3 regions of the Blautia sp. JLR.GB0024 genome follow, and region 3 is predicted to be linked to each of the others. Evidence: riboswitches for the same ligand, from Rfam matches in the RefSeq annotation. Region 3 holds a riboswitch; each other region holds the start of a gene.

Region 1 (10,936 bases), on a different contig from region 3:
TCTTCTCTCACGCACTTCTGTGCATAACCTCCTGATTCTCCTCTTGTAAAAATCACAAGACCTGTTTTCAGTCCCTCTTTCTTTGCCTTTGCAAAGATACCCGCTGCGCAGACCTCCAGGTCATCCGGATGTGCGCAGACTGCCAAGATATCTATCATTTCATTGCCTCCTTTACTGTTTTACGCCTGTTGTGGCAATCCCCTCCACAAACTGTTTCTGGAAGAGGAAGAAAATTATGATCATGGGCAGTATGGCGATAATACCGCCTGCCATGACCTGAGGATAATAAGTTGTATGTTCCCCGATCAACATAGCCAGCCCGGCTGACAAAGTCATCTTATCCATAGAGTTATTCACGATCAGCGGCCACATCAAATCCTTGAATGTGGAGATTGCAGTCAGTATTGCCAGAGATGACAGCGCAGGTTTTAAAAGCGGCAGTAAGATTCTGTAATAAATCTGGAAAAATCCGCAGCCGTCCAGCATAGCCGCCTCATCCAGGCTCCTGGGAAGCCCTTTAAAAAATTCCCTCAGCATAAATGTTCCGAATGCGCTGAATATCTTCGGAAGCCACAGGGCCGTCACGGTGTCGGCCAGATGCAGCTTCACCATAATGTCATAATTGGGCACCAGAAATATCTGTCCCGGAACCATTAAGAGCGCCAAAAGCACGATAAAGATCACATCCCTGCCCGGAAAATGCAGCCTGGCAAACGCATAGGCGGCCATGGAGCAGATCAGCAGCTCTATCCCTATGGTAAATAAAAGAACTAAAAACGTATTCACATAAAAATCAAAAAACGGAAATTTATCTACCACTTCCCGGTAACTTCCCACGGTAAAAACTTCCGGAAAAATCGTAGGCGGTATCTGAATGCTCTCCTCGTATGACTTAAAGGAAGTCAAGATCATCCATAGAAACGGACCCACCGTCACAACCGCACACAGGATAAGCAGCAGATACACCGGCCATTTTCTTTTTTTCATCATTCCATTCTCCTTTCCGCGTCCTGCTGCGCATCAATCATCATAAAATACCAGTTTTTTCTGGCATATCATCTGCACCGCAGTAATTGCCAGAATCAGGAGAAACAGCATCAGGCTGATCGCCGCCCCATAGCCCTTATGGAACTTTACAAAGGACTGCTCAAAGAAATAAGTGACCAGAGACCTGGATGCCTCCGTTCCGCTGCTTCCCTGGGGGATCATCAGATAGATAAAATCAAAGATCTGAAAAACATTTATGACTGTTGTGACGCACACAAAGAAAATGGATGGGGACAGCAGCGGCAGTGTGATCTTAAAAAACCTCTGCACTCCATTTGCCCCGTCAATTTCAGCGGCTTCCCTGTAGCATACCGGAATCCCCTGCAGTCCGGCCAGCAGCACGATCACCTGATATGCCACGCTGGCCCAGATAAATACTATGGAAATAGAAAACAACACGATCCGGGAATCCGACAGCCAGGCCACCGGCTCCACGCCGAATTTTCCCAATATCTCATTGAAAATACCGAATTTATAATTCATCAGCCACTTCCATAAGAGTCCGATCGCAGCCGGCAGCGTTACGGCCGGCAGGAAGATACAGACCCGGAAGGCTCCGATTCCCTTTACCTTGGAATTGAGCAGAACAGCCAATAACACAGCCAGTATCACCACCAGCGGCACGCAGATGACCACATACAGGATGGTATTGATAAACGCCTGATAAAATGCGTCATCCTGGAATAGCTTCACATAATTCTCCATGCCCACAAACTTAGGTATTCCGAAACTGGACTTGTTTGTAAAGCTGTAATAAACGTTCTGAAAAAACGCCCCGATAAAAAACACGATCACCCCTGCCATCAGCGGCGCGATCATCAGGTATCCTGTTATTATCTCCCGGCGCCTCAGAGAACCCTTTTTCTGTCTTTTCATCAAACACCCTCTCCTGTCGTTTTAAAAACGGAAGTGCTGCGGATTCGTCCTGTGCAGCACTTCCATCCCGTTTTATGATTCACTGTCCAATGCGCTCTGTGTTGCTTCCTGCATCTGTTTACATCCCTCTTCCGGAGTCAGTTCCTTTGCAAAAATCTTTGCTGAGATTTCATTTACAGTGGGAAGCCATTCTGCCACGCTGGATGATGTCGGGAAGGGGAATCCTGTCTCAGCCACATCGAAAATCACATTTACATCTACATGCTCTGCTTTGTAATACTGCTGTGCGCTGATCAGTGCAGGGACATCAATCTTCGCCTCTGCCTGCATCTTATTGGACTCTTCTCCTGCCAGATATTTCACCAGTTTCCACGCTGCATCTTTATCTTTGCTGCTGGAATTGACTGCATATCCAAGGCCGCCGATGACACTCTGATTTCCGCTTTCCTTTGCGGGCATGGCAATGGTTCCCACCTGCTCTGCAAAGCTTGCTTCGTCAATGACTGCTGTTTTCCAGGAGCCCATGAAAAGGATGGCCCCCTTCTGGGACAGGAACAGATCTGTTCCCTTCGTATCGGAGAGCACTTCACTTCCCGGCATCAGGCCTTCATCCATCAGTGATACCATATCTGTATATGCTTTTACGGTTCCCTCCTGGTCAAAACCTGCTTTCTTCATATCATCGCTCAAAACATAACCGCCTGACTGGTTGATAAAATTAAAGAAAGACGGCTGTGGATCCAGTTCCATCAAAATCGGGTATTCATCGGAGCCTGCTTCTTCAATCTTAGCTTTTAACTGTCCTGCCAGATTCTTCATATCCTCCCAGGTCCACCCTGCCTGTGGTTCCTCCACACCGTATTTTTCAAAAATACCTTTGTTGTAGAAGACCTGTACAGTGTCCATTCCCTTCGGCATACAGTATTGCACATCATTGTAATTGTAAGCATCTTTTACAACACTTACATAGTCATCCATATTTACCTTATCCTTCTCAATGTATTCGTCCAGGGGTTCCAGAACACCGGCCTCTGCGTATTTGGGAAGATATGTATTCATCCAGAAAACATCTGCTGCACTGTCGGAGCCCATGGCTGCATCCAGCTTTGTCCAATACTGTGACCACGGCGTCAGCTGCAGTTCCACATCAATATCAGGATTTTCTGTCTCGAATTTCTCTACGATCTCATCAAACACCGGTTTCTGCACTTCATCCCAGAGTGCAAATGAGATTTTTGTCTTCTCTGAGCTGTTATCCTTTTTTGCTTCGTCTTTACCTGCATCTGCCTGGGAGTTTCCGCAGGCTGCCAGAGAACCTGCCATTAAGAGTGTCAGCATCATACACATTCCTTTTTTCATTTTGTACCTCCATACCTTTCATCTTTCCGTATTTTTATTTCCTGTTTACAGTTTCCTTTGATATTGCTTTACTTTTCTGGTTGACAACACAGGTTTCTCCCTGTTCCAGCCGATAGGGCAGTGTGATCTCTATATTTTCTTCCTTTTTCTGATTCTGGAATGTATCCAGTGTCTGTTCTATCATTTTTTTAATAGGCTGGCTGATGGTAGTCAGTTTCGGTGTCACCTGTCTGGATAAGCTGATTCCGTCAAATCCCATCACAGATACGTCCTCCGGAACTTTCAGTCCCACCTCAGACAGCGCACTGATCACACCCAGGGCTGCTTCATCGCTGAAAGCAAAGGCAGCCGTAAAAGTGATCCCTTCTCTGATGGCCTGTGCAGTCATCCGGTAACCGCTGTCATATGTCAGCTCACCATATTTCACCTTATTCTCATCAAACTCCAGACCGAATTCCTCAAAAGCTCTTTTGCATCCTGTAATACGCTGAAATCCGGAACTGATGCTTTTCGGATAATCGGATAAGATCAAAATCTGTTCGTGCTGCAGGTTAAGCAGATATCTGGCTCCCTCATGGGCGGCTGCCAAATCATTGATATGGATCATCTTACATCTCTTGTCAGCACTGATCGCACCGAACATGACTGTCTTGATATTCTTGGCTGCTATATAATTCAGCATATCCTGGTCTGCATTTTCCTCCAGATAGATAACTCCCGTAATATCCAGCTCTTTAAAAAATTGTTTGTATGCCTCCCCCTGTTCCGTAACAGGGATAAATACCATCCTGTATCCGTATCTCGGCACGGCCTCCAGCAGCTCTCTCAGCACCTCGCTGAAATACGCCAGCTTCAGGTTCGGAATCAGAACAGCTATGACACCGGGGTTTTTCTGTTTATACACAGGTGTATATGCAAGCTCCCGGACAGCCTCCTCAATCCGCTTTGCCGCCTCTGTTGTCACAATGTTCTTCCCGTGAAAATATCTTGAAACAGTGGCCGGTGATACTCCTGCTCTTTTCGCCACATCTCTTATGGTTGCCCCATTTACATCACCTCTCTTTTGTGCACTTTACAATATTTTCCAGTATTTTCTACCCTTCCCTTGTGCTTTTCAACCAACTTTATGAGACTTATTATAGAAACAGCCATGTAAAATGTCAATATTGTTTCATTTGTTTTACTTTTGTTTCATGAGTTTCATATGATTTCTTTCAATTTACTGATAAAATCCCTCTTTTTTCTGTCCCGCCTCCCTGATTTCCCGGCACAAAAAAAGCCTCACCGGCATTTCGCTGCCAGTGAGGCTCTCCTCTTCTATCTAATTAATTATTCATGAATCTTAATAACTGCTTTCACAATATCCGCCTTGTTGTTCATAGAGAACTCCATAGCCTTGTCCGCTTCATCCAGCGGGAATTCATCTGTCACAATACCTTTCAGATTGATCTTGCCGTCCGCAACTGCCTGGATTGCCATAGGATAGATATGACGATAGCGGAATACGGTCTTAAAGGTCAGCTCCTTATCAAGGGCAATGCTCATAGGCAGGGTCACTTCCCCTGTCCTGCTGTATCCCACGAACACAATGGTAGAGCCTTTTCTTGCCATAAGGATCGCCTGTCTGGAGGTCACTTCCGCGCCTGCAGTCTCGATCACCACATCGGTTCCTCTGCCGCCGGTCAGCTCTTTGACCTTAGCCACAACATCCTCTTTTGCACCGTTGATGACGCCTGTGGCACCCAGCTCCATGGCTTTTTCCAGACGTTTATCCATCACGTCCACAACATAAACTTCGCTGACACCTCTGGCCTTTAAAGCCATCATGGAGACCAGACCGATACAGCCTGCGCCCATGACAACAGCCTTCTGTCCCAGATGAGCATCTCCCTGGATCGCAGCATGGAATCCGACTGCCAGAGGCTCGATCAGAGCGCCCTCCAGAGTGCTGACATTGTCCGGCAGCTTGAAGCAGAGATTTGCCTCATGGGCAACGTATTCCTGGAACACACCGTCAACCGGCGGAGTTGCAAAGAATACCACGTCCGGGCAGAGATTATACTTGCCTTCCTTGCAGAATTCACACTGTCCGCAGGTTTTTCCCGGCTCCAGTGCCACACGGTCACCAACCTGCAGATGCTTAACATCCTTACCGACTTCCACTACAACTCCGCCCGGCTCATGGCCCAGTACGAAAGGCGGTTTTACCACGTAATCCCCGATTGCCCCTGTCTCATAATAGTGCAGGTCAGAACCGCAGATTCCCACATAATCCAGCTTTACCAAAACCTCGTCGTCCTTTGGCTGGGGGATGGGTCTTTCTTCAAAATCCATCTTCTGGATATCCGTCATTATTGCTACTTTCATCATGCCTTCCATCTCTTGTTTTCCTCCTCTTATGAATGTACATTATGTGACTTCATTATAAGTCAGAAACGTATATATCACAAGTGAAATTCATGTCTTTTTCCTTCAAATTTCTTTGAATTTTTTTATTCCGATTTCTTCCATAATAAAAAAAGAGGCAGGGATAAAACCGGAAATTCCGGTCTTATCTCTGCCCCAAAGCGGAGGCGAAATCAATTAGTGATGGAACAGACGAATGCCTGTAAATGCCATCGCCATATTGTACTTATTGCAGCACTCAATGACTGCGTCATCGCGTACGGAGCCGCCCGGCTCTGCGATGTATTTTACGCCGCTCTTGTAAGCGCGCTCGATATTGTCTGAGAACGGGAAGAAGGCATCAGAACCTAATGTGACATCTGTCAGCTTGTCCAGCCATGCGCGTTTTTCCTCACGTGTAAACACTTCCGGTTTCTCTTTGAAGATCTTTTCCCATGCTCCGTCAGCCAGAACATCCATATATTCCTCACCGATGTAAACATCAATGGCATTGTCTCTGTCAGCACGGCGGATACCGTCGATAAACGGCAGATCCAGTACCTTCGGGCACTGTCTCAGCCACCAGTTATCAGCCTTCTGGCCTGCCAGACGGGTACAGTGTACACGTGACTGCTGGCCTGCGCCGATACCGATCGCCTGTCCGTCTTTTACGAAACAGACGGAATTTGACTGTGTATATTTCAGTGTGATCAGAGAAATCTTCAGGTCCATCAGCGCATTTGCAGGAATCTCTTTATTCTCTGTCACAACATTGGAAAGCAGCTCATCATCAATGGAAAGCTCCTGTCTTCCCTGCTCAAATGTGATGCCGAATACCTCTTTATGCTCCAGCGGAGCCGGCTGGTAATCCGGGTCGATCTTGATCACATTGTAGTTGCCGTTCTTTTTCTGTTTCAGGATTTCCAGTGCCTCATCGGTATATCCGGGAGCGATAACACCGTCGGAAACCTCTCTCTTGATCAGCATTGCTGTGTCTTTATCACACACATCAGACAGGGAGATAAAATCTCCGAAGGAGGACATTCTGTCAGCGCCCCTTGCTCTCGCATAGGCACATGCCAGCGGTGATAACTCGCCCATATCGTCTACCCAGTAGATTTTTTTCAGCACATCTGTCATAGGAAGTCCCACTGCCGCGCCTGCCGGAGACACATGTTTAAAGGAAGTTGCTGCCGGAAGCCCTGTGGCTTTTTTCAGCTCTTTCACCAACTGCCAGCCATTAAAAGCATCCAGGAAATTAATATATCCCGGCTTGCCGCTTAAAACTTCGATAGGAAGCTCGCTGCCGTCAGCCACATAGATTCTGGAAGGTTTCTGGTTCGGATTACATCCGTACTTTAACGCTAATTCTTTCATATTCCGATTCTCCTTTATGCTTTTCTATTATTTATTTTTATTCACGATCCTGGTTTCATACTCACCGGTTGCGATATCTATATAACGTACAAACAGAGATACTTTATTGTCCTCATTCAGGCTCTCCCACACATCTTTTGTGAATGCATCGATATCATTGGGAACTCCCACCAGCTTCGGTTCTCCCTCAAAACTCGGCAGCGGATTGCCGTCATGCATATAAGTATGAATGAAATGTCCCTCTCCGTTAACCGGGTTTTCATAGGTAAATGTATAACGGCAGCAGCTCTCAGGATTGCCGTTATTGCTCTTTAAAATAGACATGGCATAGTGGTATGTGCCGTTCTCCACCTGCATGATACCGGAGATTCTCGGTGTATAATTAGGGCCGTCCGGCTCAAATTCACGAGTTCTCAGGGACTGCTCAAAGGAGATTCCCTTTTCCATACCTTCATAGACAGTGTCTGTCTGGTCACCGTTGGTGACGATCGTCTTATTTCCGATCACACGTACCGGTGCATATATAATCAGGCTGGGATCAGTCAGCTTAGACGGGTCAAATGCCTGGGTGCGGATACCCTCTCCCTCTTCAACGAACACACGGTTTCTGCTGTTCTCACTTCTGCCCATGATAAAATATGCAGTAACTGCCTTTGTTCCATCCTCAGACTTACCAATAACAATTCCCCTGCCCGGGTACGCATTTTCTCTCAATTCATTTTCAAGTGATAACATTTTCATGAATTCCTTCTCCTTCTCATTTTGACCATAATAAACTGCTGCCGACCAACCGACAACTTTTCATAACAACAAAAAAAGCCCACACTCTGAACATACTTGCCCAGACGGTCGGCTTCCAACACTTATACTCCCTGTGGTTCATTCCACTTCCGTCAGTCATATAAGCAATTTAAACATTATCACGGAATTCTCCCCTTGTCAACGCTTTTTGACAATTTTTATCAAAAACCTTTCACTCCCATGTTATCCGTATCCTGCAGCCGCTCCTTCCCATGATCAGCCCGGGGAATAAACTCTCCCCGGACAGAATGATTTATAGGACTATAATTTTATTGCGGCAGGACAGATAGTGTGTTAAAATAGAAAAAAGCATATTTTCTAAAAATATATCTAATTTTGGATCCATCCCAGGATTCAGAATATCTTAGAACATTTCATAACAGCAGGCCACTGCCATCCGGCCTGTCCCTTCGGAAAATTCGTGCTTTTATCACCTTTATCAGCAGGGGTTTTCGGAAGAGTGTAAAACCTCCTGCAAGTGACAATTAAATAAAAAGGAGGTTTTACATGGAAGAACAGAGACCACATGTACTGCAGTGGCATCCGGCCTTTTATGCCGGGATACAAATTGAACTGGAGACTGAAGCGAATACTCTGCTTTTTGAGAATGAACATCAGCTTGGAACCAAGCCAAAGGAAATTGATGTATTGATCATCAAAAAGGAAAAGGGGCGATAAAATACCCATGCAGCTCATCTTGACAAAAGAACTGTCAGAAACCCAGAACCTGTGGCTGAAAAGCCTGACTGATGAACTGGAAGAAATCGAAACCGTAAAGCATTTACTTGAGCAATACGGAAAGCATAAAGGAAATATCCTGTATAAATCGGTAATGAATTTAATTGTCCGTGCCAATCAGGAAAAATTCAAGGAGGTGAAAACAATGTGTGAAGCACTGGAAGAATTGATGAAAGACGAGATGGAGGCAAAAAGGACAGAAGGAAAAGCTGATGCCGTTTTGGAACTGCTGCTTTCCCTGGGCAGCGTATCTGAACAATTACGAAAAGTAATTATGGAACAGAAAAATACAGCCATTTTAAATACCTGGCTTATATATGCAGCCAGAGCAGAATCCATAGCGGATTTTGAGCAAAAGATCAAAAATGACAGCTTTACCGCAAAAGCAAATCCCCACTAATACACGCTGCGCCCCTCCGCGCCGGTACCAACAGGCCAGCCATATCTGACTGGCCCTCTGCATAGTCTGCTGTCCGTTTCTTTTTATCCCTCACACACCTGAAAAATATAGAATTTCAAATAATAAGACTCCTCCGCGGCCCAAAGAATCGGATGATCCGCTGCCTGTGTCCGGTACTCCACCTGCCGCAGTCTTTTGTGCACATTTCTTGCCGCCTGCCCGATGGTCTGTGTAAACATCTCATAGGACATAAAATGCGAACAGGAACAGGTAGCCAAAAATCCCCCGTCCTTCACAAGCTTCATAGCCCGCAGATTGATCTCCCGATACCCCTTCACAGCGTTCTTTACAGAATTCCGCGATTTGGTAAACGCCGGCGGGTCCAGTATTACCACATCGAACTTCTTCCCCTGCTCCTCCAGCCTGGGAAGCAGCTCAAACACATCCTCACACATAAATGTTACAGTCTCTGACAGCCCGTTCAGCGCAGCATTTTCCCTTGCCTGCTCAACAGCCAGTTCTGATGCATCCACGCCCAGCACGCTCTTTGCCCCTGCAATCCCTGCATTCAGTGCAAAGGACCCTGTATGCGTGAAACAATCCAGCACCTCTGCATCCCTGCATAATCTCTGGATGGCCAGTCTGTTGTACTTCTGGTCCAGGAAAAATCCGGTCTTCTGTCCGTCTTCCACATCCACCAGATACTTCACGCCGTTCTCGCAGATCTCCACCTTTGTATCAAAGGGTTCCCCGATAAATCCTTTTACCAGTTCCATCCCTTCCTGTCTTCGCACCTTGGCGTCACTCCGCTCGTAAACACCGCGGATCACCACACCGTCCCGGGCCATCTCCTCCTTCAGAAGTTCCAGTATCTTCCCCTTCAGCCTGTCAATCCCAAGTGCCAGTGACTGTACCACCAGCACATCAGAGAATTTATCCACAACAAGTCCCGGCAGAAAATCCGCCTCACCGAAGATCACACGGCAGCTGCTTGTATCCACTGTTTTTTTCCTGTATTCCCAGGCATCCCTCACCCGTTTCCTCAGAAATTCCTCATCTATTTCCTGCTCTGACTTCCTTGTCATCATACGGATTCTGATTTTGGAGTTGGTATTGATAAATCCTCTGCCCAGGGGATAGCCGTCAAAATCGTGAACGATCACCATATCCCCATTCTCAAAGCTTCCCAGGATACTGGCGATCTCATTGTCATATACCCACGGACCTCCCGCTTTCAGGGAACGTCCCTCCCCCTTCTTCAGTGTCGCAATTGCAAGACTCATGTGTGTCTTCCTCCATTTTCTCTATTTTTTCTGTCCCAGCACAATATAAGCGATTCCGCAGAACAGGCCGCCTACCGGGAATAGGACCCAGCTCACCTGCCAGGCATTCTGTAAAAAACTCCAGAGCAGATAAACTGCCGTTGTCACGATCATGATACAGGCCGACCATTTGGCAGCCAGCGGCATATGGCTTTCCTCATCCAGCATACGCAGCTGCTCCGGTGTCAGACGCTCACGGTACAGCGGATCATGCTCTTTATTGTACTCCTCTATATTATATTTGCTTTTTGCAAGGCCTGTATGGACCAGAAGCATAACACCCACACTGACCATGAGAAGCATCACAAAGCTGTAAAATGCGGATGCCTCCACCCCAAAAGGCGCAGGCAGAAACTTCTGCAGTTCATCTGCCACAATACTCATCAGAATGATCCCGATACCTGCTGCGATCCTCACTGAAAAGACGCGGTTAAACCGGTCTGTCTCCTCCTCCGTGTAGAAGGGCTGGATGTAAGGATGCTTTTTTGTAAAATCGCTGTGCCGGATTCCTGCAACCACCACCGTCAGTACAGCTACGATCACAAAGGGCAGCATCACAATATCCTGCAGATTTTTCATAAAACCTTCCATCCCCTCAAAAAGAGTGGTGAAGGCACCTCCTATTATCAGT
Region 2 (10,936 bases), on a different contig from region 3:
CGGGCTAATCTGCTGCGGGCCATTTCCCATGACCTGCGCACTCCGCTGACCGGTATTTCCGGAAATGCCAGTGTGCTTTTAAACGGCAGCGCCCAGATGGAGGAGAGCCAGAGGCATAAGATTTACGGGGATATTTATGACGATGCCATCTGGCTCATCAACCTGGTGGAGAATCTGCTCTCTGTCACAAGGATTGAGAATGGGACCATGAACCTGAAGCGGCAGACAGAACTTCTGGACGATGTGATCAACGAGGCCATGCACCACCTGGACAGAAAGAGCGGAGAACACAAGATCACAGTGAAGCAGGAGGACGAATTCCTGATGGCCAGGATGGATACCAGGCTGATCGTGCAGGTGTTTATCAATATCATAGACAATGCCATCAAATATACACCGGCCGGGTCAGAGATTAAGGTTCATGTGTTCCAGAAGGATGGATTTGTGTGGACGGAAATTGCGGACAACGGAAACGGGGTGGCGGATGCGGATAAAAATAAGCTGTTTCAGATGTTTTATACGGCAGAGAATCAGAAAGGGGATGGCAGGCGCGGGCTGGGACTTGGCCTTGCACTCTGTAAAGCCATTATAAATGCACACGGCGGAGAAATCGGGGTAAGGGACAACAGCCCCCGGGGAAGCGTTTTCTATTTCACATTGCCGGCAGAGGAGGTAGTGATACATGAATAAACCATTGATACTTATTGTGGAAGATGACAAGGCTGTCAGAAATCTGATGGGAACCACACTGGATATGCAGGAATACCGATACCATATGGCTAAAAACGGGGCACAGGCCCTGATGGAGGCGGTATCCCAGAGGCCGGATGTGATCATACTGGACCTGGGGCTGCCGGATATGGACGGTGTGGACCTGATAAAAAAAGTGCGGTCCTGGTCAAATGTACCGATCATCGTGGTAAGTGCCAGGAGCGAGGACGCGGATAAGGTAAGCGCACTGGATGCGGGGGCAGATGATTATCTGACGAAACCTTTCAGTGTGGAGGAGCTGCTGGCAAGGCTGCGGGCAAGCCTTCGCAGGGCTATGTATCAGAGCAGCGGGGGCGTGGAGGACAACGCGGTCTTCGTGAACGGGGATTTGAAGATCGATTATGCATCCGGTTGTGTGTTTATCAGGGATGAGGAGGTCCATCTGACGCCGATTGAGTATAAGCTGCTGTGTCTTCTGGCTAAAAATGTGGGGAGGGTGCTGACGCATAACTTTATACTGAATGAGGTATGGGGGAATGTGATGCAGAGTGATGTGCCTTCGCTGCGGGTGTTTATGGCGACGCTGAGGAAGAAGATTGAGGAGGAGCCATCGGAGCCCAAGTATATACAGACGCATATTGGGATTGGGTATCGGATGATTAAAAGGGAGTAGTGAGCATGAAAAACACCGCGGCCGGCAGTCCGGAGAGAAGACTGCCGGCCGCGGTGTTTTTCATGGGATTCAGGTTGTGGGGGAAAGAGGCTAGGGATGGCGTTGGAGAAAAAAGAAAAAAGAAGCCGCCCCGCGGCTTCAAAATTGGGAATATAGGAAGGGTGGGGCGGTGGAGAGGTTGGCGGTCATGAAATAGAGGTAGAGGAGCATGAGGAGGATGTAGAAGGAGAGCACCTGGAGGAGGAAACGGACTTTGCGGTTGGTTTTAAGGTTTTTTATAAAAGTTGTAAAGGCTTTCATTGATCAGAACCCATCCTTTCCGTCCTATGTGGACTTGATCTTCAAAGAAGTATTTGGTGTATTCATCTGTTGAGAAATCGGCAAGTTCGGCGTTGTAGGCGGAGGCAAGACTGCGGATGTTGGAGTAGTAGGTTTCCCGGGCAGTACGGGGAAAACCGGTGTAGTCGTAGTAATAGCCGTTAACAGGGAGAATGACCAGAAGAGGTTCGATGTCCATGTCGCGGCATACATCCAGGAAGCAGCGGAGGTCGTCGTATTCGGGGGAGGAGCCGTAGCCGTGTATCGCTTTTTTGTTGCGGCCTTTCTTTTTGGCCAGGTGGGGTTTCAGCTTTTTGTAGTTTTTGTCGTCTATGTAGAATTGGTTCTCCTGGTGGCGGGAGCCGTCTTCCTCGGCCTTGGCCAGCCATTTGGTCCAGTTTATGGATATGTCAGTGGCCGGCGGCGCTTTCTTTTTTGCGGTGAGGTCAAAGAGAAGAGGGACGGTGATCTTTTCTTTCTCGTTCAGAAAGTGCTGCCAGGCGCCGGCTATGAGGGTGTCCTCTGTGGTTGCGGTTTTGGTGACCCATACGCGCTCATATGTGCTTAAACGGTCTTTGGTTTTGGGGTCATCTTTCAGAAGCGTATGGGTGCGGTCTATGATGTATTGTTTTGTTTTCGGTGAGAGGTTTTCGTTCTGCAGCATGCCCAGATAGTTGTTCTCAGAGAAGCGGGAGGCAAAGGCCTGGGGCAGGATGCCGGGTTTTCTGAACCACTGGGGGGATAGGAAAAGGACGGCCTTTTTCTGGCCCTCCCCTACGGCGCTTAAAGCAATGGCATGGCTCAGGGACTGGTAATAGCCGGCACCTATGAGCATGGGCTCAAAGTCACTGTCCGCGAACATAGAGGAAGGATGGTACGGGGTGTCCTGCCCGTGCATAAACTCGGAGGAGCCGAATACCAGAAGGCTGTCAGGGCCAAGATTTTGTTTTATGGTTTCACGGGAACGTGTCTTTGTCTCGTTGGCCCAGGTGGAAAATGTCCGGGAGTCCGGAATCTTCCTGTCACGGACAGCCAGGTGGATGCCTGCCGCGGTGACAAGGAACAGCACGAAGGCCGTGAAAAATGCAGTCAGTCTCTTCATGTTTCTTACGCCTGCCTTTCTCTGGTCAGCATTTGGATTTTACAAGATTGAGGATTTTTTCCGGGGTATCCATTTCTTCCCTGGTGACCTCTGAGGGGGCTATGACGATGCTGCATTCCTCCTCAAGGCCGGCCAGAAATTCGGCAAATCCCAGGGAATCCAGAAGACCGGACTGGAAAAGCTCGGTTTTTAAGTCTTCTTTCACAATATCATCCTCACAGATCTCTGCTAATAAATCTAAAATTTTTTCTTCCATTTTGTTTTCTCCTTTTTCTGTTAAAGTTTATTGAGGATATCAGGCGGTTAAAAGCTCCAGGAATTTTCCGGAGAAGATAAAGAAGCCGAATATCACCAGGTTTATGGTAAGCAGCCAGGAGACTGCCTTGTATAGTTTCCGGTTTTTATATTTTTTGTAGAAGCCTGATTTTTTCTGGTAAACTTCTGTGGCCGACAGCAGAATGCCGTGGTAGAGTCCGTATAGTATGTAGGATGGCGTGACGCCGTGCCACAGTCCCATAACGCCCATGTTGACAATAAATCCGGCACAGGCTCTGTTTAAACGGGTGGAGAACCATTTCTTCTTAGAGCATTTCATAATGAAACGGGTAAAGAGGAAATCGCGGAACCAGTGGGACAGGGTAATGTGCCAGCGGTCCCAGAACTCTTTTATATCCAGGCTCCGAAATGGAGCGCGGAAGTTGTCCGGCAGCCTGACACCCAGAATATAGGCGGTTCCCACTGCCATGAGGGAATAGCCTGCAAAATCAAAGAACAGGTAGAAGCCGTACAGCCAGGCGTAGCCTGCGGCGAAATACCAGGGGGCGTCCCGGCGTCCCATGGACTGCTCACATATAGTGAGAAGGGTGTAGAGCTGGGTGCCCAGCGCCAGCTTGTAGACCAGGCCCAGCAGTAGTTTGAAGATACCTTCTGCCAGCATATCCAGATATTCTGCCCTTGGCAGGATGCGCATCCAGTCATCGTGAAACCGGCGGCTTCTGTCAATGGGACCGGAGCTGATGGAGGGAAAGAAAAGGAGGAATCCTGAAAATTCCAGGAGTGGGACCTCCAAAATGATTCCGTCGTAAATCTCTATGACCATCTGGATGCTGCGGAAGCTCATATAGGAAATGCCGGTGAATCCGAATATGTTCATATGGAACAGCGGCGATAGTTTACATAATATAAGGGGCAGCAGCATGGCTGCCAGGAACAGGTAGTATTGTTTTTCATTCCTGCCGTTTTTGGCGCGGACAGCAGCGTAGCCGCGCACCACCAGATAGGACCATCCGTAAAAGAGAAGCAGATAGAGGAACTGTCCGGGGCTGTGGCCGAAGACCAGTACTATGAAGACCAGGGATACGGCCAGGGTATAATGCCCCATCTTTTTTTCCATGATGCCCAGAATGACGGCAGGAATCAGGAATAAAAAGAGGCAGATAAAGAAGGAAAGCCCTTCATAAAAACTCAAAGAACTGCGCTCCCGAGGGCCTTTCTGTCAACCTTGCCATTTCCGGTCATGGGAAGCCTGTCCATGAAGATGAGTTTTTTCGGTATCATGTATTCCGGAAGGAAGGTGCGCAGACTCTCTTTCAGCATTTCCGCGTAAGTACGCTCCGGCGCCGTCATGCCGGGGCAGACCAGATAGGCACTGATGCTTTTGACACGCCCGTCTTTTATGTTGGGGAGTACGGCAGCTTTTTCTATCTGGGGGAGACGGAGAAGATTGTTTTCAATATCCTCCAGCTCGATTCTGTATCCGTGCAGCTTGATCTGCAGGTCTATGCGTCCGCAGTAATAGAGCATGCCGTCTTTCAGATATCCTTTGTCCCCTGTGCGGTATCCCTGTGCGGGGATTCCCTCTTCTGTGTATGTAAAAAAGTGCTTTTCTGTCTGCAGTGTGTTCTGATAATAGCCGGGGCTTACGGTATTGCCCAGTATGATGATCTCCCCTTTTTCTTCCTCAGGAAGTACGCGCCCGTCGGGACCGCAGATCTGCAGCGTGGTGCCGGGTTTTAGCCTGCCTACAGGCAGAGGGGAAGTGCCGGCAGCCAGCTCTGGCGTTATTTCCACCTGGGTGACTGCCACGGTGGACTCTGTGGGACCGTAGGTGTTCATGACTTTTGCAGAGGGGAAACGCTCCAGAAGCCTGCGGGCTGTCCGGTTGGTAAGGGTTTCCCCGCAGAACAGAAATAGTCCGAGGTTTGGCAGAGCCGTCTGTGCAAAAGCCGGGTCTGACAGGCACACATCGGCAAAGGATGGTGTGGAAACCATAATTGCGGCATCCGATCGTTTCAGGGATTCCAGCAGTTTCTGGTAATCCTTCTGCACATCCTTTGTCAGACACCAGAGAGTTCCGCCCACCGCAAGGCATGTATACAGATCCATTACGGACAGATCAAAGGAAAAGGGGGCCTGATTCAGGAATACCTTTCCCTTTTTGGCATTGGTGGAGGTTCCCAGGGTGATGGACCAGTCCAGGAAATTGCTGAGATTCCTTTCCGTGATCGTGACGCCCTTTGGGGTTCCTGTGCTTCCGGAAGTAAATATGATATAAAAGATATCATCCCCGGAAACCGGTTCGGGTACGGTATCGCCCATGCTGTTATCCATGCGGGACAAATCTGTATGTACGATGACATCAATATCCTGCAGGGAAAGGATTCGTTTATCCCTGCAGTCCGCATGGAGAGGAGAGAGGGAGAGAAGAATCGGGGAATCCAGGGCATCCAGAATCATTTCCACCCGGGAGTCCGGCACTGAGGTGTCAATGGGGCAGTAAGCCCTGCCTGATTTGACACAGGCCAGAAATGCCGCAGGCATCAGGGGATGTTTGTGGCCGTATACAGCTATGGGGGCATAGTTCTGTCCGCATTGCTGCTCAATATGACGGGCCAGACGCTCAGAATATAACTCCAGCTCTCCGTAAGTAACAGACTGTCCGTCGCAGCAGATGGCTGTTCTTTCCGGGCAGATGGAGGCATATTCCCATATTTGGTTCAATATATTCATAAAATTCACCTCAATTTCGACGTTTTTCTTACCTTCTTAATTACACCATAGAATTTAAAAGAATTAGCAGGCTCAATTTTAAAGAAATTCTAAAGAAAACCTTTCGATTCATTAAGAATAATTCGTAACTATTCAGCCAGCTGAATCGTTACGGGTATTCGCCCATTAAAAATCGCTTTGCGATGGGGCGAATACCTGCCGCCACTACTCTTTTGCACGGTCAGCGCAGTAAATGCGCAGACCTGACTGAACAGTTACAATAATTCTACATACAATGTATTTTTTATGAATAATTGTGCCGCGGTACTTGCGTAAAGCAGGCAAAACGAATATAATTCACAGTAGAATAAAACGGACAAGGAGAACATATATGAACAAGAATTTTGACGTTATCGCGCTTGGTGAGCTTTTGATCGACTTTACGGAAAACGGAGTGAGCGGACAGGGCAACCCCATTTTTGAGGCAAATCCCGGCGGAGCGCCGTGTAATGTGCTGGCTATGCTCAATAATCTTGGAAAAAAGACATCTTTTCTGGGAGTTGTGGGTAAAGACCAGTTCGGTACATCCCTGAGAAATACGCTGAACAGCCTGGGAATCGATACCAGTCATTTGTATGAGGATCAGGAAGTCCACACAACACTGGCGTTTGTCCATACTTTTGAGGATGGAGACAGGGACTTTGCGTTTTACAGAAATCCCGGTGCGGACATGATGCTGAGCGTTGACCAGATAGACGAAGAATACATAAAATCAGCCAGAGCCTTTCATTTCGGCACCCTGTCCATGACCCATGAGGGTGTGCGCCGGGCGACTGCAAAGGCTATTGATATTGCTAGAGAAGCGGGACTTCTCATCTCTTTTGACCCGAACCTGCGCCCTCCGCTGTGGAGCAGCATGGAGCTTGCAAAAGAACAGATCGCATACGGTCTTTCAAAATGTGACCTCCTGAAGATTTCCGAGGAAGAGCTGGAATTCATGACCGGGACGAAAGATGTGAAGGAAGGCGCCCATATGCTGCTGTCCCGGTATCCGAATCTGAAGCTGATGAACGTGACCATGGGAAAAGAGGGAAGCACAGCGTTCCATGAGGGCAGGGAAGTATTCCACGCACCGTTCCTGCAGGAGAATACTATTGAGACAACAGGAGCAGGCGATACCTTCGGTGCATGCGCACTGAATTATGTGCTGGAGCACGGAATTGAGGGTCTTACAGAGGACCAGCTCTATGAAATGCTGGAATTCTCCAACGGAGCTTCCTCTCTTATCACTACAAAGAAAGGGGCACTCCGTGTTATGCCCAAAAAAGAAGAAGTATTAACGTTTATCGCCGGAAAATAGAGTAAAATTGTCGAAATGTTGTTGTGAATTTTTAATATAATACAGCATTGACAGTAATCGGAAATTGTGATAAATTATAGACATAACAAAATAATAGTTTTGATTTCTGACGGATTACAATGTGGAGCACCACAGTGAAATCAAAATGTAAGTGAGAGCCGACCGTCTGGGCAACGTTTGTAATTGTGTAATTGACAAATGTTGCCCTTTTTTTTCAAAAGCATTCATATGCAGACAGCGGCGGAATCATGCAGAAAACAAGACTATTGCCATGAAAAGGAGGGTATTAACATGGGATTCAAAACAGACATCGAAATCGCACAGGAGTGCACAATGGAGCCAATTACCAAGATTGCAGAAAAAGCAGGTATTGATGATAAATATCTGGAGCAGTACGGTAAGTACAAAGCTAAAATTGACTACAATCTGTTAAAAGAATCTGATAAACCGAACGGAAAACTGGTTCTGGTTACAGCTATCAACCCGACACCTGCCGGAGAAGGAAAGACAACCACAACCGTAGGTCTGGCTGATGGCCTTCAGAAATTAGGTAAAAATGTAATGGTAGCGCTCCGTGAGCCATCCCTGGGACCGGTATTCGGTGTAAAGGGCGGTGCTGCAGGCGGCGGTTATGCACAGGTAGTTCCAATGGAAGATATCAACCTGCATTTTACAGGTGACTTCCACGCAATCGGTGCGGCAAACAATCTGCTGGCAGCAATGCTGGATAATCATATTTATCAGGGCAACGACCTGAACATTGACCCAAGAAAGATTACCTGGAGAAGATGTGTTGACATGAATGACCGCCAGCTTCGTTTCGTAGTTGATGGTCTGGGCGGAAAGACAAACGGCTGTCCGAGAGAAGACGGATACGATATCACAGTTGCTTCCGAGATCATGGCTGTTCTGTGTCTGGCAAAAGACATTACAGACCTGAAGGAAAGACTGGGAAGAATCATCGTTGGTTATACATATGGTAAGGTTTCCGAGCAGAAACCTGTTACAGCTCATGACTTACATGCAGAAGGTGCTATGTGCGCACTGCTGAAAGACGCTCTGAAACCGAACCTGGTTCAGACTCTGGAGCATGTACCAGCAATCGTTCACGGCGGACCATTCGCTAATATCGCTCACGGATGTAACTCTGTGATCGCTACCAAGATGGCACTGAAATTAGGCGATTATGCTATCACAGAAGCAGGATTCGGTGCTGACTTAGGCGCAGAGAAATTCCTGGATATCAAATGCCGTATGGCTGGCCTGACACCGAGCGCAGTTGTTATCGTAGCTACTGTACGTGCCCTGAAATACAACGGCGGCGTGCCGAAAGCAGAACTGAACAACGAGAACCTGGAAGCACTGGAAAAAGGTCTCCCGAACTTACTGAAACATGTAAGCAATATCACAAACGTTTACAAACTGCCGTGTGTTGTTGCAATCAACGCATTCCCCACAGATACCAAGGCAGAGCTTGACCTGGTAGAAGCAAAATGTAAAGAACTGGGCGTTAATGTTGCACTTTCCGAAGTTTGGGCAAAAGGCGGCGAAGGCGGCGTTGCACTGGCTAAAGAAGTGGTACGTCTTGTGGAAGAACCGAATGACTTTACTTTCTCCTATGAACTGGAAGGAAGCATTGAGGACAAGTTAAACCAGATCGTTCAGAAGATCTACGGCGGCAAGAAAGCTGTTCTGACTGCAAATGCGCAGAAACAGGCTGCTCAGTTAGAAGCTCTTGGATATGGAAACTGCCCGATCTGTGTGGCTAAGACACAGTACAGCCTGACAGATGACCAGACAAAACTGGGCGCACCGAAAGACTTTGAAGTAACAGTTCGTAACCTGAAGATTTCCGCAGGTGCCGGCTTCATTGTTGCTCTTACCGGAGAGATCATGACCATGCCCGGTCTGCCGAAAGTTCCGGCTGCAGAGAGAATCGATGTTGACGAGACAGGAAAGATTTCCGGTCTGTTCTAAGCAAAATTCATATTGAAAACTAAATATAGGACAATTCAGGTACGGTTAAGCCGTACCTGAATTTTGTATACATAATTTAGCTAAAGAAGCGGGGGAAAATGTATGTATTTTGATGAATTCAATGCAGTCTGCAACGCGGCAAAAGGAAAGATAAACTTCATGGAGAACAATACCTTCGGATATATGGTATCTTCCATCACCGCAGGGCTTTTCATTGCCTTTGGAAGTTTTGTGACATTTACGCTGGGAACACCTCTGAATGCAGCAGGGTCACCAATGCTGAAAGCAGTGCAGGCTTTTGCATTTGCCGCAGCTTTGAGCCTTGTTATCATGGCGGGTGCCGAGCTGTTTACAGGCAACAATATGGTTCTCGGAAGTGCATCTTTCAATGGATGTATTCCCTGGGGCAAGACGGTCAAAGCATGGATATTGTGTTATGTGGGGAATATTCTCGGCTCTTTGCTGGGTGTAGCAGGATTCCAGCTCACCGGAGTGCCGAAAGGTGATATAGGTGCTTATTTCGCACAGGTAGCAGCTGCAAAGATGTCACTGACACCGGTACAGCTTCTGGTAAGGGGTATTTTCTGTAATATCCTGGTTTGTCTGGCTGTATGGTGTGCATTAAAGATGAAATCTGAATCAGGAAAGCTGATCATGGTATTCTGGTGTATCTTCGTATTTATGATCTGCGGATTTGAGCACAGCGTTGCCAATATGAGTATTCTGGCAGTTGGGCTTTTGAACGCAGGTGATGCGGCAGTCAGCATAGGAGGTTATTTCTACAACCTGTTATTCGTGACGATCGGAAATATGATAGGCGGTGTGTTCTTTGTGGCAGGCCCGTATCATGTTATGACCAAGACGAAATCACTTCAGGGTTAAATGTGATTCGGTCAGCGTAAGCCTGTTTGACCAAATATATGACAGCAGCCGAAATCTGTTTTATAAAAGACAGATTTCGGCTGCTTTTTTTGCATATAATGGAGAGATACAGCAAAAATCAGGAGTTGCCATGCAGGATCAGAAGCTGGAAAATCTTCTGAATCTGGCTCTGGATGCCACACCCCGGGAGAGGGAGAGATCTCTTGTGCTGGATGTGGGATTTGAGCCGGAGGAGCGGAGATGGGATTTGATCGTAAAATATTCAGGAAGTCTGCAGGGGGCACTGAATCCGGAGATTCGGGCAGTGGAACTGCTGGGTGGTTTTGCCATTCTCTCCGTGCCGGAAAGCCAGATTCAGGGTCTTACGGATTATCCTCAGATAGAGTTCATAGAAATGCCCAAAAGATTGTTTATCGCAGTGGAGCAGGGGCGCGCTGCTTCCTGCATCAATCCGGTGCAGAGCGGATTTTCACCTCTCGGACAGCCGCTTTTCGGTGCAGGCGTGCTTGTGGGCTGTGTGGATTCAGGGGTGGATTATGCACACCCGGATTTCCGCAATGAGGACGGAAGCAGCCGTATTCTGAGGCTGTGGGATCAGACTGTGCCCGGCAGCCCGCCCCAGGGCTATATCATCGGAACCGAGTATACCAAAGAGCAGATCGATGAAGCGCTTCGCAGACCCGCGTCATCGGAGCGGTATTCTGTGGTCCCAAGCCGTGATCTGAGCGGACACGGCACCGGTGTTCTCGGTATCGCGGCCGGCAGCGGAAGGGCTTCCGGAGGACTTCACAGGGGTGTGGCTTCAGAGAGTCAGATCATTGTTGTAAAGCTGGGAACACCGCAGGAAGAGGGATTTCCCAGGACGACAGAGCTGATGCAGGGGGTTGACTACTGTATCCGTCAGTCCATTGCCATGGGGATGCCC
Region 3 (10,936 bases):
AAATACTGGAAAATGTCAGAGAAAGATCGCCTCTGATTCAGAACATCACCAATTATGTAACTGCAAATGACTGCGCCAATATTACATTGGCCTGCGGCGCTTCCCCGACGATGTCGGACGGGGAGGAGGAAGCAGAGGAAATGGGGCGTCTCTGCGACGGCTTAAATATCAATATGGGAACTCTCCATCCGCGCTCTGTAAAAGCCATGCTTCTGGCCGGAAAAAGTGCTGCGGGTTTTGGCCGTCCCATTGTGCTTGACCCTGTGGGAGCCGGCGCATCCACATACCGCCGGGAGACAGCAGAAGAGCTGCTCAGGGAGATTCCATTTACTGCCATCCGGGGAAATATATCTGAGATCAAGACCATTTCCGGAGGCAGAAACAGCTCCAAAGGTGTGGATGCCGACGCAGCGGATGCTGTGACAGAGGAAAATATGGAAAAGACCATAGCGCTGGCCAGAGACTTTTCAGGAAGGACAGGAGCTGTGATCGCCATAAGCGGCGCAGTGGATATTGTGACAGATACAAAAAACACATACATAATCAGAAACGGGCATCCCGTCATGGCAAAGATCACTGGCTGCGGATGTATGTTAAGCTCCCTCACCGCAGCCTATCTGGCTGCCAATCCTGACAGAAAGCTGGAGGCCGTGGCTGCTGCTGTCATCACCATGGGCCTGTGCGGGGAGAAGGCATATGAGAAAATGGTAGAGGAGAACAGCGGCAACGCAGGCTGCAGGAATCACCTGATCGATGAAGTATATAAACTGACCGGCCGGGAGCTGGAGAGAGGAGCAAAATATGAATTGCGTTGAGAAGAGAGAGTTGGTGAGGCGTGCCCTGCTTTTGTATGCCATTACGGACCGGTCCTGGGTGGGGAAAATGACACTTTACGAACAGGTTAAGGCGTCCCTGGACGGAGGTATCACGCTTCTGCAGCTCAGGGAAAAGGATATGCCGGATGATGAGTTCCTGCGCGAGGCAAAGGACATGAAGGCGCTGGCGGCCAGCTACCGCGTGCCCTTTATTATCAATGACAATGTGGGTATTGCGCTGGCTGTGGACGCGGACGGGGTACATGTGGGACAAAGCGATATGGAGGCGGGAAGCGCCAGGGAAAAACTGGGCCCTGACAAGATCATAGGCGTCTCTGCAAGAACCGTGGAACAGGCTTTGCAGGCTGAAAAAATGGGCGCGGATTATCTGGGAGTCGGCGCGGTATTTTCTACCTCTACAAAAGAGGATGCAGATGTGATATCCCGGGAAACACTGCAGGAAATCTGCCGGGCTGTATCCATTCCCGTTGTGGCTATCGGAGGGATCAAGAGAGAGAATCTGATGCAGCTTGCCGGAAGCGGTGCCGCCGGAGTGTCTGTCATATCCGGTATCTACGGACAGCCGGATATCAGAAAAGCCTGTGAGGAGCTGCTGGCTCTGGCGAAGGAGATGACAGAAAAATGAGAGAAATAAAAGGGGCTGTCTTCGATGCGGACGGTACGCTGTTCGACTCTATGGGGCTGTGGGACCGGGCAGGGGAAATCTATCTGAGGCGGAAAGGGATCAGACCCGGGGAGGATACGAAGGAGCAGCTGGAGACCATGACCATGGAGGAATCCGCAGAGTATTTTCGCAGCAGTTACGGGATCCGCCTGGAACGCGATGAGATCATTGACGAATTCAACAGGATGATATATGACTGTTATGAAAAAGTGATTCGGATAAAACCGGGCGTTCTGCAGGTACTGGAGGATTTAAAGAGCCGTAATGTCAGAATGTGCATTGCCACATCTACGGACAGACCTCTGATCGAGGCAGCTCTTAAAAATAATGGGATTGATGGATATTTTACCGGCCTTCTCACCTGTACAGAGGCCGGAGCAGGCAAAAGAAATCCGCGCATTTATGAGCTGGCGATGGGGATTTTAGGTACAAAAAAAGAAGAAACTCTGGTGTTTGAAGATGCATATTTTGCCGCAGAGACAGCAAAAAAATCCGGGTTTACAGTGGCAGTTATACGCGATTTTTATTCGGAAAAGGACAGAGAAAAACTGTTGAAACTGGCAGATATTTATCTTGAAAGCTGGGAAGAATGGGGGAAAAACAGATGAAAAAGGTATTGACGATCGCCGGTTCGGACTGCAGCGGAGGAGCCGGGATACAGGCGGATATTAAGACAATAACCGTTCATAAAATGTACGCCATGAGTGTGATCACAGCTCTCACGGCACAGAATACAACAGGCGTATACGGCATCCGGGAAACAGATGCGGAGTTTGTGGCAAAACAGATGGACTGTGTTTTTACGGATATTCGTCCGGATGCAGTAAAAATCGGTATGATACCCAATGAAAAGATTATCCGTGTGATTGCAGAAAAGCTGAAAACATACCAGGTACAGGATGTAGTTTTAGACCCGGTCATGATTTCCACAAGCGGCAGCAGACTCATGTCCAAAGATGCGCAGGAAGCTCTGAAAGAAGAGCTTTTTCCTCTGGCAGCAGTGGTGACACCAAATCTTATGGAGGCGGAGGCACTCTGCGGATTTTCTGTCAGTACACCGTGTGAGATGGAGCGGGCAGCAGAAAAAATAGCGTGTTACGGTTCCGGCGCTGTCCTTTTAAAAGGCGGACATCTGGCAGATGGAGCTGATGACCTGCTGTATGAGAAAGGAAAATACATCTGGTTCTCTTCAAAGAGGATAGAAAATCCAAATACACACGGAACAGGATGTACACTTTCCTCGGCTATTGCCTGCAATCTTGCCGCCGGATACGCCCTGGAAAGAGCAATTAAGAACGCAAAAAATTATCTGACCGGTGCGCTGCAGGATGGACTTAATCTGGGTGCGGGCAGTGGTCCTTTGAACCACATGTACAGATTACCGCCTTTTGCAAATGGCTATCCATTCCGGTAATAAGTAATCTTTTCTGCAGCAATGTATACTAAAAAGAACATAAAAGTTCCATTCCTTTTATTGACAATTCTTAAAAAAATGCTTTATACTACAAGTGTTATATGACTGGCGGAAGTGGAATGAACCACAGGGAGTATAACGTTGATTTAGCCGACCGTCTGGGCAGAAGCTGTCTGGATAGGACCGGCTTTTTTTAATGAGTCCGGTCACATTACAGTACAGTTTCCGACACAATTATTGTCTTAGAAGGAGGACTTGCAAAGATGAATAACTTCAAACAATGGGATGGATTTAAAGGTAGAATCTGGAAGGAAGAAGTCAACACACGTGACTTTATCCAGCACAACTACGCGCCGTATGAAGGAAACCAGGACTTCCTGGAAGGACCCACAGAAGCCACGGAAAAACTCTGGTCTGCACTTTCAAAACTGCAGAAAGAGGAGCGTGCAAAAGGCGGCGTTCTGGATATGGATACGGAAATCGTATCCTCACTGACTTCCCATGGGCCGGGCTATATCAGTGAAGAATTAAAAGACCTGGAAAAGGTAGTGGGGCTGCAGACCGACAAACCGCTGAAAAGGGCATTTATGCCTTACGGTGGTATCAAAATGGCGGAAGATTCCTGCACATCCAATGGCTACACACCGGCTCCGGAACTTCATAAAATCTTTACAGAATATCACAAAACGCATAATCAGGGTGTTTTCGATGCGTACACACCGGAGATGAAAAAAGCCCGTCATAACAAGATTATCACAGGACTTCCGGATACCTACGGCCGCGGCCGTATTGTAGGTGACTACAGAAGAGTGGCACTTTACGGTATTGATTTCCTGATGGAAAAGAAAAAAGAAGATTACGATAACTGCGGCTGCGGTATCATGACAGATGAGATCATCCGTCAGAGAGAGGAAATCACCATGCAGTACCGCGCTCTGGCCGATATGAAGAAAATGGCTCAAAGCTATGGATACGATATCTCCAAACCGGCCGAGAATGCCAAAGAAGCAGTCCAGTGGCTGTATTTCGGCTATCTGGCAGCCATCAAGACACAGAACGGCGCTGCCATGAGCGTGGGCCGTGTGGGAACCTTCCTGGATATCTATATTCAGAGGGATTTGGAAAATGGCATGCTGACAGAGAAAGAGGCACAGGAACTGGTTGACCATTTTATCATGAAACTGAGAATGGTTAAATTTGCCCGCGTTCCTTCTTACAACCAGCTCTTCTCCGGCGACCCGGTCTGGGCTACCGTGGAGGTGGCAGGTATGGGACAGGACGGCCGTTCCATGGTGACAAAGACGGACTACAGAATCCTTCACACACTGGAGAATATGGGACCTGCGCCGGAACCGAACCTGACGGTCCTCTACTCATCCAGGCTGCCTGAAAACTTCAAGAAATATGCTGCTTATATCTCTGTGGAGACCAGTTCCATCCAGTATGAGAATGATGATGTGATGCGCCCTGTATGGGGAGATGATTACTCCATCTGCTGCTGTGTATCAGCTACACAGACCGGAAAAGAGATGCAGTTCTTCGGTGCCCGGGCAAACCTGGCAAAATGCCTCTTATACGCTGTCAACGGCGGTTTGGATGAGAAGTCAAGAGTGCAGGTTGGACCGGAATACAAACCGATCACCTCCGAATATCTGGAATATGATGAGCTGATCCGTAAATATGAGATCATGATGGACTGGCTGGCAGGACTGTATGTAAATACTCTGAACCTGATCCAGTACATGCATGACAAGTATTACTATGAAGCAGCGGAGATGGCACTGATCGATACCGATGTCCGCAGAACCTTTGCAACAGGAATCGCAGGATTTTCCCATGTGGTGGATTCCCTTTCTGCTGTAAAGTATGCCAAGGTGAAGGTGATACGCGATGAGGAAGGCGTGGCTGTGGATTTCGAGACAGAAGGAGATTTTCCGCGCTACGGAAATGATGATGACCGGGCGGATGATATTGCAGTCTGGCTGCTTCACACATTCCTTGAGAAGTTGAAAAAATACCCCACCTACCGCAATTCCGAGCCTACAACCTCAATCCTGACCATCACATCCAATGTGGTTTACGGCAAGGCCACAGGCGCTCTTCCGGACGGCAGAAAAGCAGGAGAACCCCTTTCACCGGGAGCTAATCCAAGCTACGGTGCTGAGAAAAACGGTCTTCTGGCTTCCTTAAACTCTGTTGCCAAGCTCCCGTATGAGTGGGCACTTGACGGAATTTCCAACACACAGACCATCAATCCGGGTGCCATCGGACATTCCGAGGAGGAGAGGATCAACAATCTGGTCCACATACTGGACGGATACTTTGACCAGGGCGCACACCACTTAAATGTAAATGTGTTTGGCATAGAGAAGCTGGTGGATGCCATGGAACATCCGGAAAAAGAGGAATACGCCAACTTTACCATCCGTGTATCCGGCTATGCGGTGAAATTCATTGACCTGACACGCGAGCAGCAGCTTGATGTGATTGCCCGCTCCGCACATGAGCGCATTTAGTTTGAGAAAAGGCTCCATCCATTCCATAGAAAGCTTCGGTTCCGTGGATGGACCGGGTGTCCGGTTTGTGATCTTTTTGCAGGGGTGCAAAATGCGCTGCCAGTTCTGCCACAATCCGGATACCTGGAGCACCAGTTCCATGGATATGATGTCAGCAGATGAGCTTTTAGGGCAGGCACTGCGCTATAAAGCATACTGGGGAGACAAGGGCGGAATCACTGTCAGCGGCGGGGAACCGCTGTTGCAGATGGATTTCCTGCTGGAGCTTTTTACCAAGGCAAAGGAGAATGGCGTGCATACGGTTCTGGATACATCCGGGAATCCGTTTTCCAGGCACGAGCCGTTTTTCCATAAATTCAACCGCCTTATGGAAGTCACGGATTTACTGCTTCTTGACATAAAAGAGATCGACAGTAAAAAGCATAAGATCCTGACAGGATGCAGCAACGAAAATATCCTGGATATGGCCGGATATCTGGCGGAAATCCGGAAGCCTGTATGGATTCGCCATGTTCTTGTGCCGGAGCGGAACGATTATGACGAAGACCTGATACGGCTGGACGCGTTTGTTAAAAGCCTGGGCAATGTACAGCGTTTTGAGGTACTGCCGTATCACACACTGGGGATTTTCAAATGGCAGGATATGCGTATTCCCTACCCCCTGCAGGGAATCGAACCGCCCACAAAAGAGCGGGTGGAGAATGCAAATAGACTGCTTCATACAAGTGAATATACAGGTTATCAAAACGCATAAAAAGAGCGGCAGCGGAAAGACACGGGATTTCTGCTGCCGTTGCCTGTTTTTAGGTATATCTGTAAAATATAGTAATCCGGCGTTGAGTTTGTCCCGGTTTTATGCTATGATTAGAAACTGGCACAGTGATGAACTCTGATGCGGAAGGGAGCTGTATGAATGGTACTTGACGTGATCTTGGATGCTTTGCTGGATACGGCGAAGCTGATTCCTTTCCTTTTCCTGACTTATCTGGTCATGGAATACCTGGAACATAAGACAAAAAATAAATCGAAACAGATTATGCGAAAGTCGGGACATTTTGGTCCCCTTATAGGCGGCATTGTGGGGGCGTTTCCCCAGTGCGGATTTTCCGCTGCCGCTGCCAGTCTTTACTCCGGCGGGGTTATATCCGCAGGAACACTGCTGGCTATCTTTCTCTCCACTTCAGATGAGATGCTGCCCATCTTTATCTCCGAATCCGTGGCTGCAGGCACAATCCTGCGTATTCTGGGACTGAAGATCGTACTGGGAGCTGTCTCGGGATTTGCCATTGACATATTATGGCGGTTCGGCGGCAGGAAGAGAAGAGAGCGGGAAGAATACAGACATATACACAGGGACCACCATGAAAAAGAGATCCATGATCTGTGTGAATCCGAACACTGCCACTGTGAGAACGGCAGTATCATCAAATCTGCTTTTCTCCACACCCTGCAGATCACGGTTTTCATATTCCTGGTTTCCCTGGGGATCGGTTTCTGCGTGGAGCTGGTGGGCAGCCATAATATCGGTTACTTTATCAGCAGCAAACCCATGATCGGTGTGTTACTGGCTGCACTGGTGGGCCTTATTCCCAATTGCGCCTCCTCTGTGGTCATCACACAGCTCTACCTGACAGGAATCCTGGGAGCAGGACAGATGATGGCAGGACTTCTGGTGGGAGCCGGAGTGGGCGTTCTGGTGCTTTGCAGAACGAACAAAGGAATGAAAGAGAATCTGGGACTCATTGGAATCCTTTATGGGACAGGTGTGTTCTGGGGGATTCTCATAGAGATGCTGGGAATTGTATTATAATGAAAAAGGCGAGCAGTAAAAAAGCTGACATTTCTGTATGAGATGCCAGCTTTTTTTGTGTCCATAAGATTTCCTATATCACCTGTATCCGGAAGGCAGTGGTCTGAGGCGGAATACTGGCCGTCTGGAAATTGGCATGGTTGATCCTGACCATCTGCCCGGGGCGGAGCGCCCGAAGGCTGATGGGATTTCCAAACCGGTTCAGAATAACAGTATCGTCCGTGACTGTGAACCGGATCTGGCTGTTGATATCATTGGGATTTCCCGTAAAGAGGAACCTGTTTCTCAGGTCAATGGAAGCAATCCGTCCATCCGTGGTATTGGTCTGCGGACGGGGATTTCTCCTGACAAGAAGGAGAAACGCATTGGCCTGGGGCGGGATACTTCGTGTCATCCGTGAGGAAAATACGGCATTTATCCACATACCCTGCCGAAGCTGACAGGCGTCAACACGCTGTCCGAACATATTCAGAATCACAGTGTTTCTGCCTATATTCAGACGTAAGGTCTGTATGGAAGTGGTCTGATTTGCCTCGGGAACGGCATAGGAGATAAGGATATGACCGATCGAATTATTAAAACAGAATACCTCTTCAATCAATGCATTATCTATGCGCATAATATTGCCCTGCTGAATGATTGTACCGCGGGGGTCATTGTTCATAATATGTGTACCTGAACATTATTTGTTGGTTTATTATATGCAGATCGTTTGATATTGTTATTGCATAAAAGTTTGCATAGGGGATAAATACGGATAGGAGAGTTTTGGAAAATAAGAATTTTGTCAGCAGAAAATTTATATATAAATGAATCGTGAAATTCAGTTAATTTAGGTTGAGCCAGCAAGGAATACAAAATAAACCCCGCCGACTTAGCTGTAACATCAATCATAGCTCTGACTAATTGATATACAGATTACGAATACCTGCTGTTGTGGATCACAGCCAGGTATTCATAAGACAGTGCAGTGATATTCTGGTTTAAGCAGCACACACATTAACGGCCTGCATGCCGCGGTTTCCTCTGGTCAAGTCATAAGTCACGGCCTGGCCGTCCTCAAGAGATTTGTAACCGTCACAATTAATTCCTGAGAAATGTACGAACACATCAGATCCGTCTTCCCCTGTAATAAATCCGAAACCTTTTTCTGAGTTAAACCATTTTACTGTACCTTTATTCATGAAAGATACCTCCTAATTTTTATATGCATTTTACAAAACAAAAAACGCATATAACAGTAAATCATGAATAAAAGAATGACTTACGGATATATGCGAAATCAAGGCTTTATCAAAACACTTGTTACAGATTAACATAGAAAATGGGGAATGTCAAGCGGAAAATGAAATGTCTTTACCAATATTTTCGTCATCTATTTATACCATGTGGTTTCAGGCGCCGCTGTTCACAATGCTGTGTATCGCAGCTTGTGAACAGTTATGCCGCTGCGATACACAGCGGAGAAGACTCTTTATGTGAAAGTCTGGATGTGATAATCCAGAAATCTTTCCGCCATAGAATAATCTCTTTTTTTTATGGCATTTAGAATCATTTCATGTTCCTGGTAAATAGAATCTACCTTTGCATTGTCTTTTCCGTTAGACGTAAGCCTCTGTATGATGGTTTCCAGATGATTGACGGCAAGAGCAGAGATGGCATTAAAAATGGAAATAAAAAAAGGATTTCCGGATAAACAAACGATAGCCTTATGAAAATCAATATCTTTTAAAGTCCTTTCATGGACAGAGGATGAATCGGCATAGGCAGATAATTTTTCATCCAGAGAAAGGATTTCCTCTTCAGAAGAGGAAGCAATCACGCTTTTGACTGCCCCAAGTTCTATCCATTTACGAAATTCCATGAATTCATCAAGAGCTCCATCATTCAATATGAGCATAATAGAAAGTACATCTGTCAGGGAACTTTCCGCGTTATTTACAATATAATTTCCCTCCCCATGGCGTTTCTCTACAATCCCGATCATTTCCATTGCCCGAAGGGCTTCACGGACAGATGTTCTGCTCAGATGAAAGAGAGTGGTCATATTTCGTTCAGAGGGAAGTTTATCCCCGCATTTTAATTCACCGTTTGCAAGCATTTTCTGTAATTCACTGATAATTATCTGATAACCTTTCGGTTCTGATTCTTTTTCCATTTGTTTTCCTCCGACCATTTAACGTAAGATGGCATGAAATACCATTTACCTAATAAAATATCATTTTATAAGAAAAAAATCAATGGTGTTGTGGGAGAGATTGTAAATAATATACAAAAAATGCGTGCCAAAAATCTGCATATTTTACAAATAGAGAAAATGATATCTGAAAATTATTGACAACTGGTCGTACCAGTGTATAATGTACTTAATAACTGGTATGACCAGTTCGCGCGCGGGGCTGGTGAACGGAAGGAGGTATTCCTTTGAGTGGTTTGGATATCGGTATTATTGTTTTTTATATGGCAGGTATGCTCTTTATAGGTATATATTCCGGTAAAAAACAGCAGGATTCAGATGATTATTTTGTGGCAGGCAGAAAAGCGGGTGTGTTTTCCATTACATGTCTGTGGCTTTCTTCCTGGATAGGAGGTGCTTCTATTGTGGGGACTGCCGAGAGAGCGTATTCCATGGGGATAACGGCAGTCTGGTATGTGGTTGTCATTGCAGTCAGTCTTGTGATTTTTGCGTTTACGTTTACAGGAACCATAAAAAGGCTGAGTACAAAATTGAACTTACTGACATATCCGGATTTTATTGAAAGCAGATACGATTCCAAAACGAGAATGGTGGCAACCATCTGTACAATTCTGGGTATGATCGGGTTTGTGGCGAGTCAGTTTCTGGCAGGAGGGAGTACATTAAGTGCGCTGACAGGATGGGACTCAAAGGTTTCATTGATTGTAGTTGCAGCAGTGATCACATTTTATACTGCTTTCGGGGGTCTCCTTGCGGTCACCTACACGGATTGGGTACAGACCGTAATCTTACTTCTGGGTATTGTGATCCTCGGGGTTCCGCTCAGCATTATGCATATGGACGGCGGTATATCAGCGATTCAGTCATTGCCGGATTCCTATATGAATCTCGGAGCATGGGGGTGGCCAAGTATCATCGCACTGGGATTAACGACCTTGTTTTCCTTCTATACAAATATGGATGGATATACCCGGTGTATAGCGGCAAAAGATGTGAAGACATCCAGAAGAGGCTCTCTGCTGGCTGCTGCGGGAATTTTCATCATTGCGGTGTCAGCCACCTTTTTAGGACTGAGTACAAAGGTTATTATGCCTGATCTGCCGGATAGCAGAAATGCGCTGTCTTATTTGATCATCCATATATTTCCCCAGGGACTGCGGGGAATTGTAGTGGTGGGAATTATAGCTGCCATAATGTCTTCAGCAGATATTTTAATGCTGACAGCATCTACAAATCTAACGAAGGATATCTATCAAAGATATATCAACCGGGATGTGACGGATAAAAAAATAAGACATTTAAGTACGTGCTGTTCCTTTGGAATAGGATTTGTGGCATTACTTTTTGCAATGTACCGGCAGGATATTATTGATGTTTTGTTTATTGCACTGACGATTAATTCTGCCGGATTATTTCTTCCAACCGTTCTCGGAGTGTGCTGGAAGAAAGCGAACAGCAGCGCAGCCTTTTATTCGGCGGCCTGTTCTTTGGCAGTCGTA

What was found. A riboswitch is a leader RNA that binds a small molecule or an ion and turns the genes downstream of it on or off. The one in region 3 is predicted to bind ZMP and ZTP.
Region 1: linked by a shared signal. The riboswitch ahead of V8Q34_RS13075 (IMP cyclohydrolase) and the one ahead of pflB (formate C-acetyltransferase) in region 3 are both predicted to bind ZMP and ZTP.
Region 2: linked by a shared signal. The riboswitch ahead of V8Q34_RS07785 (formate--tetrahydrofolate ligase) and the one ahead of pflB (formate C-acetyltransferase) in region 3 are both predicted to bind ZMP and ZTP.

The regions. Positions count from the first base shown of each region.
Region 1 is NZ_JBANBF010000004.1:466,468-477,403, reverse strand. It holds gene V8Q34_RS13110 (PIG-L family deacetylase) at 1-158, opposite strand, end outside; gene V8Q34_RS13105 (carbohydrate ABC transporter permease) at 172-987, opposite strand; gene V8Q34_RS13100 (carbohydrate ABC transporter permease) at 1,021-1,923, opposite strand; gene V8Q34_RS13095 (ABC transporter substrate-binding protein) at 1,996-3,282, opposite strand; gene V8Q34_RS13090 (LacI family DNA-binding transcriptional regulator) at 3,317-4,318, opposite strand; gene V8Q34_RS13085 (NAD(P)-dependent alcohol dehydrogenase) at 4,612-5,661, opposite strand; gene V8Q34_RS13080 (phosphoribosylaminoimidazolecarboxamide formyltransferase) at 5,866-7,044, opposite strand; gene V8Q34_RS13075 (IMP cyclohydrolase) at 7,072-7,785, opposite strand; ZMP/ZTP riboswitch at 7,877-7,955, opposite strand; gene V8Q34_RS13070 (hypothetical protein) at 8,353-8,523, shown strand; gene V8Q34_RS13065 (hypothetical protein) at 8,531-8,983, shown strand; gene V8Q34_RS13060 (class I SAM-dependent rRNA methyltransferase) at 9,067-10,266, opposite strand; gene V8Q34_RS13055 (helix-turn-helix transcriptional regulator) at 10,288-10,936, opposite strand, start outside.
Region 2 is NZ_JBANBF010000002.1:833,146-844,081, forward strand. It holds gene V8Q34_RS07745 (sensor histidine kinase KdpD) at 1-690, shown strand, start outside; gene V8Q34_RS07750 (response regulator) at 683-1,384, shown strand; gene V8Q34_RS07755 (hypothetical protein) at 1,390-1,575, shown strand; gene dltD (D-alanyl-lipoteichoic acid biosynthesis protein DltD) at 1,650-2,804, opposite strand; gene dltC (D-alanine--poly(phosphoribitol) ligase subunit DltC) at 2,830-3,060, opposite strand; gene dltB (D-alanyl-lipoteichoic acid biosynthesis protein DltB) at 3,100-4,272, opposite strand; gene dltA (D-alanine--poly(phosphoribitol) ligase subunit DltA) at 4,269-5,813, opposite strand; gene V8Q34_RS07780 (carbohydrate kinase family protein) at 6,184-7,152, shown strand; ZMP/ZTP riboswitch at 7,245-7,331, shown strand; gene V8Q34_RS07785 (formate--tetrahydrofolate ligase) at 7,444-9,129, shown strand; gene V8Q34_RS07790 (formate/nitrite transporter family protein) at 9,232-10,011, shown strand; gene V8Q34_RS07795 (S8 family peptidase) at 10,142-10,936, shown strand, end outside.
Region 3 is NZ_JBANBF010000001.1:321,543-332,478, forward strand. It holds gene thiM (hydroxyethylthiazole kinase) at 1-815, shown strand, start outside; gene thiE (thiamine phosphate synthase) at 802-1,461, shown strand; gene V8Q34_RS01420 (HAD family hydrolase) at 1,458-2,108, shown strand; gene thiD (bifunctional hydroxymethylpyrimidine kinase/phosphomethylpyrimidine kinase) at 2,105-2,914, shown strand; ZMP/ZTP riboswitch at 3,006-3,085, shown strand; gene pflB (formate C-acetyltransferase) at 3,178-5,430, shown strand; gene pflA (pyruvate formate-lyase-activating protein) at 5,417-6,184, shown strand; gene V8Q34_RS01440 (putative manganese transporter) at 6,344-7,240, shown strand; gene V8Q34_RS01445 (hypothetical protein) at 7,314-7,904, opposite strand; gene V8Q34_RS01450 (cold-shock protein) at 8,224-8,424, opposite strand; gene V8Q34_RS01455 (FadR/GntR family transcriptional regulator) at 8,715-9,398, opposite strand; gene V8Q34_RS01460 (sodium:solute symporter family protein) at 9,665-10,936, shown strand, end outside.